DNA from 3 places in the Terasakiella sediminum genome. Region 3 is predicted to be linked to each of the others. Evidence: predicted binding sites of a transcription regulator. Region 3 holds the regulator's gene; each other region holds the start of a gene.

What was found. Region 3 encodes LexA, which represses DNA repair genes until DNA is damaged. Its sites were predicted from a motif close to ATGTTCTANTTTGGTTC; they were not measured.
Region 1: RYZ26_RS15175 (S24 family peptidase) is a predicted target of LexA. The motif match lies at 1,740-1,756, and genes of this name have one in related genera.
Region 2: recA (recombinase RecA) is a predicted target of LexA. The motif match lies at 1,378-1,394, and genes of this name have one in related genera.

The regions. Positions count from the first base shown of each region.
Region 1 is NZ_JAWLVJ010000020.1:76,965-80,244, forward strand. Features, by position in the region: gene RYZ26_RS15165 (branched-chain amino acid aminotransferase) at 1-744, opposite strand, end outside; gene RYZ26_RS15170 (hypothetical protein) at 776-964, opposite strand; gene RYZ26_RS15175 (S24 family peptidase) at 1,019-1,651, opposite strand; gene RYZ26_RS15180 (hypothetical protein) at 1,789-2,157, shown strand; gene RYZ26_RS15185 (hypothetical protein) at 2,154-2,555, shown strand; gene RYZ26_RS15190 (hypothetical protein) at 2,678-2,887, shown strand; gene RYZ26_RS15195 (portal protein) at 2,890-3,280, shown strand, end outside.
Region 2 is NZ_JAWLVJ010000027.1:1,683-4,962, reverse strand. Features, by position in the region: gene recA (recombinase RecA) at 191-1,258, opposite strand; gene RYZ26_RS17255 (hypothetical protein) at 1,521-1,967, shown strand; gene RYZ26_RS17250 (IS1595 family transposase) at 2,071-3,066, opposite strand; gene RYZ26_RS17245 (DUF6471 domain-containing protein) at 3,179-3,280, shown strand, end outside.
Region 3 is NZ_JAWLVJ010000004.1:208,857-212,136, forward strand. Features, by position in the region: gene RYZ26_RS04725 (ComEC/Rec2 family competence protein) at 1-1,269, shown strand, start outside; gene lexA (transcriptional repressor LexA) at 1,272-1,997, opposite strand; gene RYZ26_RS04735 (molybdopterin molybdotransferase MoeA) at 2,086-3,280, opposite strand, start outside.

The sequences.
Region 1 (3,280 bases), on a different contig from region 3:
CCCGGTGCCGAAAATCTCATCAGCCTCGAGCAGTTCCTCAAAGGCGACAGGTTTCTCAATGACCTGATAGTCATTGGCGCGGGCCAGTTTAATGACGCGCTGACGGGTAATGCCGTTCAGGAAGGTGCCATTGGGGGCAGGGGTAAAGAGGGTGCCGTCTTTGACATAAAACAGATTGGTATAGGCAAATTCGGCAACGTTCCCGTTAGGGTCCAGCACCACAGCGGTATCAAACCCTTGATCGGTTGCTTCTTTAACGCAGCGCGCCACATTGGGATAGAGGCAGGAGGCCTTGGCTTCCGTGGGGGCCATATCGCGTGCCGGACGGCGAAAACTGGATTTACAGGCACTAAACCCGGTTGGTTCCGGTAGCGGGGCATCAAAGATGCTGAGGACAAAACGGGTGCTGGCCGGATCAGGTGCAATAAATCCCGCATCCGCATAAAACATGGGGCAGACATAAAGTTCTGACTTGGCAGGGAATTTGGCGACCCCTTCCCATGCGAGTTCTTCTATTTCACGGGCACTTAACATAGGCGCCATCCCCAGGATACGCGCAGAATCGATGGATCGCTGGCAATGGAGGTCAAGATCGGGGACTACACCATCAAACGCGCGTGCACCATCAAAGACGGTGGATGAAAGCCACACCCCATGGGTGCGTGCGCCCATCATTTCTGGATTGCCTTCGGACCATTTGCCATCAAAATATGTCCAGGTTTTGCCGCTACCGACATTTCCCATACGTCTCTCCTCACCTTTGGAATGTTCACTTTTAATGTTGTGATTGTTTTTTCTTTTGTGAAGGATAGCGATTTAAAGTTTTTTTATGCAACTGCTTTTTACGTTGCCTTTGATGATAGCACGTTTCCCAAAGCCGCCGTGCAGACAGAATGGTCCCGGTGGGCAGGGGCGTGAGATAACGCGGAATGGGTCCGTTGAAACGCAGAGTCAGATCAGTCATTTTATTCTCCTTGTAGGAAAATAGACCTAATCTGATTTTTTAATTTGTAAACCCCTATTGGGATGCCCAGATGATCCGGTGAATCCAGACGATCTCATCCATTTCGAAGATGCGGTCTTCATATTCCGGGTTTAAAGACTGCAATTCGATCTTTCTGGCGGATCGACGGCGCAGTTGTTTGGCCATAACTTCGCCTTCAACTGTCTTTACAACTACACGGTCTCCGCGACGGATATTGGCGTTGGGCGAGACCAAAACCTGGTCCCCATCACGAAAGACGGGTTCCATACTTGCGCCTGATATTTCAAGGGCATAGGCATTGGAATCGGGCACATCAGGAAAGGGGATTTCATCCCAGCTGCCCCCTGTTGGATAGCCCGCATCGTCAAAGAATCCTTGTGATCCCGCCTGTGCCAGACCGATCAGGGGGACATTTTTGATGACACCACGCCCACCTTCACCCTGCACGTATCCAATGAACTCAGCTAGGTCTGAATGAGTGGCTTCCAGGATTTTCGCAATGCTTTCTGTACTTGGCCAGCGGGCTTTGCCCTCACGGGTCAAGCGCTTGCTTTTATTGAATGTCGTGGGATCAAGTCCAGCTTTACGCGCAAGGCCGGACGCGGACAATCCGTACTCTTGTGCGAGGCGATCTATAGCGCGCCAGATATCAGCATGTTTCAACATTCGAGCATTATTATAGAAATAAGATCACAATGCTATAGGAATTTATTGAAAACTTGTCATTGACATAGGACAAAATTACTGTATTTAAATGTTCTTGTTGTGTTCTTTTGTCAAAATACACCAGAGAGTATATGAGTATGTCGACTACAAAACGAATTGTTCTGCCCCCCAGCCATGATGTTGAAACTGTTCCTTTTGCTGATGGTGAAGAAGCCTGGTTTTGGTTTTCGCGTTGTCAGGTCATGCGTCTGGATGGCGCCCGCTTTATATCCGGCATGGTTGAAACCCCGAGGCCTTGCAGCCCGGATGATGTGTACCGTGCTGTTATGCGTCTTTATCAGAAACGCCGCATTGAAGGTCAGCATCTGCAGGTGCTTGGCCAATATGGGGAACGGCTTACCCCACCGGATGAATATGTCAGGCAGGAACGCGAAGATGTTCCTTTATGGAAAGAGGCTTTAATTAAACTGGGCGATGCCCTGCAACAGAAAGGAATCGTACAATGAGTACAGCACTGGTTGTCTTTAGCGACAATGCAGGGGTTTGGTGGCTCAAACTCTTGAAACCCGGGTTTCGCCATTGCTTTGTCATTCTGGAAACAGATCGCGGATGTATCTGGCTGGACCCTTTAAGCAACAACTTTACCGTCAAGCTGCTGGAAGGTTATGAACTTGCAGGTCTTTTGAAATGGTATAGGGACCAAGGCATGCGGGTTCTGAAAGTAAATGTGGATACCACCCGGGCGACCCCGCATTGTTGGGCACCGATGACTTGCGTCGAAGTGGTCAAGCGACTGGTTGGTGCACGCGATTGGCGGGTTTTAACCCCATGGCAGCTCTATAAAGCGCTCAATAAGAACAAAAAGAGAATATATAGGAAAAATTACTTGACATTTGGCGCTTAGTTCGTTAGGTTTTGTCTCAGTCAACAGGAAAACTGTGACTAAAGCCCTTCGAGCACGCTCGAGGGGCTTTTTTTTGGGCCAATTTCAGGCCTTCCCCTGAACATTTTAAAAAGGAGAGTCCCATGGGAGGAGTATTTTCATCCCCAAAACCCCCGGCACCCCCACCAGAACCACCTGCACCGCCAGAACCGGAAGATGCAGAACGTGAAGAGCGTCTGAAGAATATGGAACGCCGTCGCCGCGGGCGTCAGGGCACCATTCAGACATCCTGGCGTGGGTTGGAACAAAGTAATGCAATCCCGACATCGGGCAAGCAATTGTTAGGAGACTGATTATGTCGGAATTGACACCAAAAGACGTGCTTGAACGGTTTGAAAAAGCAAAGGAACGTCGCAACGTCTGGGAAAGTCATTGGCAGGAATGTTATGATTTTGCACTGCCCCATCGCACGGGCTTTTTCAGCGGCGGCACACCCGGTGAAAAACGCGCAGATAAACTGTTTGATGGCACGGCCCCGGATGCAGTGGATCAGCTGGCGGCCAGTATGCTGGCACACCTGACGCCGCCCTGGGCACGCTGGTTCGGCCTGACACCGGGACCGGAAGCAGACGAAGCCCAGTTGCAGGCGTTGAATGTGGATCTGGATAAAGCATCCCAAACCTTGCAGACGCATTTTGAACGATCCAATTTTTCCATCGAGATGCACCAGTGTTATCTGGACCTGG
Region 2 (3,280 bases), on a different contig from region 3:
TGAATTCAAGAAGGTTGGTTTTAACGTGCATGGCTTGCCATGTCTAGCTTTTCAAACGCCAGGCATGTCAAGTAAACCATAAACAAACAACGCCCTTTCCCGAACCAGTCAGAAAAGGGCGTTGTTTTATTGGTGAACAATTGCATCTCTGTTCAAAACAAAACAGAAAAGCAACTGTAATTCCAAAGGATTATTCTTCTGCGTCCGCAGATTCACCTTTGGTCATCGCATCTGAAATCAGACCTGCATTTTGGCGGATCAGGCTTTCGATTTCCTGTGTGACACTTTCGTTCTCACGCAGGAACTGCTTGGCATTTTCACGCCCTTGGCCCACACGGGTCGAATTATAGGAGAACCAGGAACCGGATTTCTCAACAATCCCGGCCTTCACACCCAGGTCAAGAATTTCACCCATCTTGGAAATGCCTTCACCGTACATGATGTCGAATTCGATGGTTTTGAACGGCGGTGCCATCTTGTTCTTAACCACCTTCACCCGGGTCTGGTTTCCGACCACTTCGTCACGGTCCTTGATCTGGCCAATACGGCGGATCTCCATACGGATGGAAGAATAGAATTTCAGTGCGTTACCACCTGTTGTGGTTTCCGGGTTACCAAACATCACCCCGATCTTCATACGGATCTGGTTGATGAAGATCACCAGCGTGTTGGAACGTGACACGGTAGACGTCAGTTTCCGCAGTGCCTGGCTCATCAAACGGGCCTGCAGACCAACGTGATGATCCCCCATCTCGCCTTCAAGTTCCGCACGCGGGACAAGGGCTGCCACACTATCGACAATCAGCACATCAATCGCACCGGAACGCACCAGCGTATCGGTAATTTCAAGGGCCTGTTCCCCGGCATCCGGCTGGGAAATCAGAAGATCATCAACATTACAACCAAGCTTCTGGGCATAAACCGGATCCAGGGCATGTTCCGCATCCACAAAGGCACAGGTGCCGCCATTCTTCTGGGCTTCGGCAACAATGTGCAACGCGAGTGTCGTTTTACCAGAACTTTCCGGACCATAAACTTCAACGATACGGCCACGCGGCACACCGCCGATCCCAAGGCCGATATCCAACCCCAAAGAGCCTGTTGAAATAACATCCGTTTCAACCGCATTTTCACGCTGGCCCAACTTCATAATGGAGCCTTTACCGAACGAACGTTCGATCTGCGCGACTGCTGCTTCTAATGCTTTATTTTTATCCATGGTATCCTTATCCACGAGCTTAAGTGCCGACTGAGACATATCAATGCTCCCTTATTCCACATCTGACCGGGCTGTTGCAATTGATTTAAATGTACACCAAATGTTCTCATTCGCAAGAACATTTGTGAACACATTGTTTTTAAACAGATTTTAAAACAATGTTCTCATAAAGTTCCATGCGAATCGGAACATACCTGAGTCAGAAAGTCTGAAATTACCGGTATTATGTAGCAAACACACCTAAACAGGATTGAACCAGATCGTTAAAATAGCCTCACTCAATAAGCAGTGGGGTTTTTTAATGGCTACATCACATGTTTTATCTGGTTTGATCACGAAATATGCCGAGTTGGCAGGCGAACTGGATGAATTGCGCAAGCAGGTTCGTGATCTGAAAGGCAGTTTGGCGCATATCGGCTCCACCATTAAGATTTTCGATCCTAATTACCCCATAAGCCAAATAAAGCCGAAGAAGAAGCTCAAGGTGATTCCCGGCCTTAAAAATGGTGACACCAACAAAATGACACTGGAAATCCTCAGAGATTCCAGAAAGCCGCTTACCGTATCAGATATCACAGCCATGCTCAGTGAAAAGCTTATTGTCCCACTGGATGAAAATGACAGAGAGAACCTTAAGAAACGCGTGGAAGGCACTATTGACCGTTTACAATCTCAAGGCACAGTCAAACGCATTGCTTCCATAGGCCCAAAGAGCATGGCTTTATGGGAGTTGGACCGCGTAGGTTAATGAGGTATAATCCAGCATGTTTAAAGATCGTCTACAGCGCCTAGAAATCATGGTTGGGTTGACCTTAGCCCTAACAATAATCTTGTTAGGCATTTCTGGCTGATCAATGCGGATACAACAGAACTTCGCCCGGCTGGTTGTTGCCTTGCCAGTATCCAGCCCAATTACGTGACATGGGGCGGTTCAAAGATTTAAACAACAGATCACCAAACAAAGAGCCGTTGTCTTGGCGACGACGGTTTTCTTTATAGGCCATCTCATTTGCATAGGAATGAAGGTATTTCCCGGCAATGTGATGATGTTGGCCAATCTCTGCACGACGCAGACGAGAGAACCAACCTTCGGCCCCATTGGTACAAGATTCACCATCACTATAAACGCGTGAGTGATTGATACGGAACATTTGGTATTGAGCGTGTAGCGCATCATATGCGCCATTCTCGTCTGCATGAATGATAGCTGATTGATCGATGTGTTTGCGAATGGCCGCCCCCACAGCTTCGGTTGTCTCAGACTTGATAACAACGGGAACCGCGCGGCCTTCGCGCTCTCTTATAACAAAGACACAGCGGCGCTTGCCGTTCTGGTGACGACGTAAACGACGATCCACACGGTTCTCTTTCCAGTTACGAGGTTTCAGATAACCACCAAAGTAAGCACCATCCACTTCAACTTCACCAGATAGGATTGCATCCTGGAATTCATCACCTGTGACTTCACGCAGTTTATGCGCCAGTACGAAAGCAGATTTATATTGAATGCCAAGATCACGAGACAGTTGCAGGGCTGAAACGCCTTTACAGGAATTCACAAAGATCGCAATTGCCAGCAAATAATCCCGCAAAGCCAGTTTACGGCCAGAGAAGATTGTCCCACTGGTGACAGAGAATTGCTTGTTGCAATGTTTGCATTTGAAGATACGACGGCTTTTGAATGTCCAGCACTCAACAGAGCCACAATGAGGGCATACCGGATCACCATCATTCATGGACCAACGAACCTGTTTGAACAAGTCATACGCATCTTCTTCCGTCATTCGCGCCACTTTGGCGACGGATAACGTCCTTGCTTTTGAGGATAGAAGAAAATGCTGGTTCATCGTTTTGCCTGATAAATCATCGAATATGATGAATTATCACCAATTAACAGCCTCTTGTCAAATGAAATATCATCATATATGATGAATAATCATATTTTTAAAGGAAAGTCCGATGGGCCAAGATTGGAAAAAGTACGCGAAAAGCTTGCTGAAAAGCGAGATAGCGCGCAAAGACCTGAACTTCATAGAAGTCTCTGAACGCTTGCAGGAATTG
Region 3 (3,280 bases):
TTGGCACATCTTCTAGCCATCTCAGGGCTTCATATCGGCCTGGTTTCGGCCATTGCTTTTCTGAGCATCCGGTCATTTTTAAGCCTCATCCCTGCAATTGCCCTAAATTACCCCATCAAAAAGATCGCTGCTTTTCTCGCCATATTTGCCGCCTTGTTCTTCACTTTATTGACAGGCGGAAGCACGCCGACCATTCGCGCTTTTGTCATGACCTCAATCGTCTTGGTCGGCATTTTACTGGATAGGAAAGCCATGTCATTAAGGACGGTCTCCTGGGCTGCCATTCTCATCCTGGTTTCTTTTCCGGAAAGTCTGTTAAGTGCAAGTTTTCAGCTTTCTTTCGCAGCCGTAACAGCACTGGTTGCCTTTTATGAGAAAAAACAAACGGACTTCAGTCAACCCAACCCCATTCGATATCTAAAAGACGTTTTCAAATCCAGCCTGATTGCCTCTTTAGCAACCACACCTTTTGCTGCCTTTCACTTTAACCGAATTGCTTTGTACGGTATCGGATCTAATCTTTTGGCAATCCCCATCACTGTCTTCTGGATCATGCCCTTTGGCCTTTTATCCCTGGCCTTGATGCCTTTGGGATTGGAATTTTTAAGCCTGAGCGTTATGGGGTGGGGGATTGAAAGCTTGCTTTGGGTGGCAAAAACCACCGCAGACATCCCTTTTTCACAAATCTCCGTTCCCCGCATGGGAACGAACGCCCTGATTTTCATAACAATTGGCGGATTAATCACCAGCATTTACCCCGGTTACATCAGAAAATTTGGCATCTGCATCATCGGGGTAGGGGTGATCAACGCATCTATGATCCCTAAACCGGATGTACTGATCAATTCAAACGGCAAATTAACCGCAATCAAGTCTGAAACAGGTGAAACTTTCATTTCAGATGTAAGATATGCAGCTTATACCAGAGAAAGCTGGCAAAGAAGCTGGGGCCAGGAAGAAAAACAGCTCTCGCCCTTCAAAACAAACTTGCCCTGTGACAAAGCAGGATGCCAGTACGTCCATCAATCCGGCTATAGTGTCAGCGTGAATCAGAACTCTCTGGCATTGAATGAAGACTGCCAAAAAGCAGATATACTGATTACAACATTCAACAGCCCAAGTATCTGCAAACGCCCCCTTCACATCATTGATGCACATGCATTAAAACAACAAGGCGCACATGCCATTTATATCAACAGCGATGAAATAAAAATCGAAACAGTCAAAGGCGTAAGAGGCACTCGCCCCTGGGCAAATTACGGCCAATAATCCTAATATTTACGGATCAAACCAACAAGGCGCCCCTGAATATTCACACGCTCTGGCGGGAAAATCCGCGTTTCATAAGCGGCATTTGCAGGTTCCAGCGCAACAGAACCGCCTTTGCGGCGCAGTTTTTTAAGTGTCGCTTCTTCTTTATCCACCAAAGCAACAACAATTGCGCCATTTTCCGCCGTCGTGCAGCGTTGAATAATAACGGTATCACCATCATTGATACCTGCTTCGATCATGGAATCTCCATCAACTTCCAGCGCATAGTGTTCGCCAAGTCCCAGAATGCTTGCAGGTACATCCACATGTGCAGAATTATCACGCAAAGCTTCAATCGGTGTGCCTGCTGCAATACGGCCAAACATCGGAAGTTCCACAGCTTCTGAATCAGGAAGAACATCCGTATTCGCACCAGCATTACCGGCGGTCCCACCGATTTGATTGCCAATGACTTTAGGATCATCAACCCTTGTGTTGTCTGAACTTAGGGGCGCGTCCAGCTGATCCTGATTTTCAGGAACACGTAAAACTTCAACAGCGCGCGCCCGATGGGGCAGGCGACGAATAAAACCGCGCTCTTCCAGGCCCGTAATCAATCGATGAATGCCGGATTTGGATTTCAAATCCAGCGCTTCTTTCATTTCGTCATAGGAAGGGGAAACACCCGTTTCTTTTAAGCGTTTTTCCAAAAACAAAAGCAAATCATACTGTTTTTTCGTCAGCATGTTCTCAACCTCCCGAGACAGAACAAATGTAAAACACTACCAATGTTCTACTTTAGTTCCTAAAACAGGTCAAGAACAAACTAATCGATCAGACACTCAAGGATGAGTCCGTAACAAAGATTGCATCGGTTTCCTCACCCGCCTTTAATTCTGGCGCCTGAACAGGACGAATAATAAACCCTTCGCAATGGGCCAGATTGGCAAGCATAGAACTATCCTGCTTATCATAAGGTGTCGCAACCAAACGCCCATCGTTGTCACGAGAGAACACAGCTCGCATATATTCTTGCCGTATTGTATTTTTTGGAACATCGGCCCCAAGGATCACGCGAACAGGTTTATCTTGCTCGAATGTACCACCTTGCATTTTACGAAGGGCAGGGCGCAGGAACAAAAAAGCCGTGACATAAGATGATACGGGATTCCCCGGCAGCCCCATTGCTGGCTTTCCAGCTATATGGCCGAACATGAAAGGTTTCCCTGGTTTCATAGCAATGCGCCAAAAATCGATATCCAGACCTTCTTCCCCAAGTACATTTCTGACAAGGTCATATTCTCCGACAGAAACACCACCAGATGTAATCAACAAGTCTGCACCTTCCAGACCCCGCAGAGTTTCACGCAAGGACTCTTCTGTATCCCCGGCAATGCCAAGGTTGATCGGAATACCGCCCATGGCCGTCACCATCGCTGCAACCATCAAAGAGTTGGAGCTGACAATCTGGCTTTCACGAACCGCTTCGCCGGGCATCACAAGTTCATCACCTGTTGCCAAAATCGCAACACGGGGTTTGCGGTAAACTTTGACCCAGGGCACATTCATAGCGCACAGCAAGCCAATGTCACGCGCACTCAGCAGTTGGCCTTTTTTTAGCAGAATATCACCTTCAGAAAAATCAAGCCCGGCACGACGAACGAATTTTCCTTCATAGGCGACTTCTTTCAACGTGACCTGATTGCCCGCAACATCCGTATCTTCCTGCATTATGACGGCATCTGCGCCCGCAGGCATTGGCGCACCAGTGAAGATACGCACACACTGGCCTGGACTAACTGTCCCTTCAAACGGACCACCCGCCTGTGATTCGCCAACACGTTCAACAATAACGGGTTGCGTCTGAACGTCTGCTGAGCGAACCGCATAACCATCCATGGACGAAACTGCAGAAGGCGGTTGCGTCAAACGTGCAGCAACATCTTCAGCCAACACACGACCCAAGGCCTCAGCAACAGAAATCTGTTCTGCCGTTAAGGTCTTTATGCCTTCTGCAACTTTGGCAAAG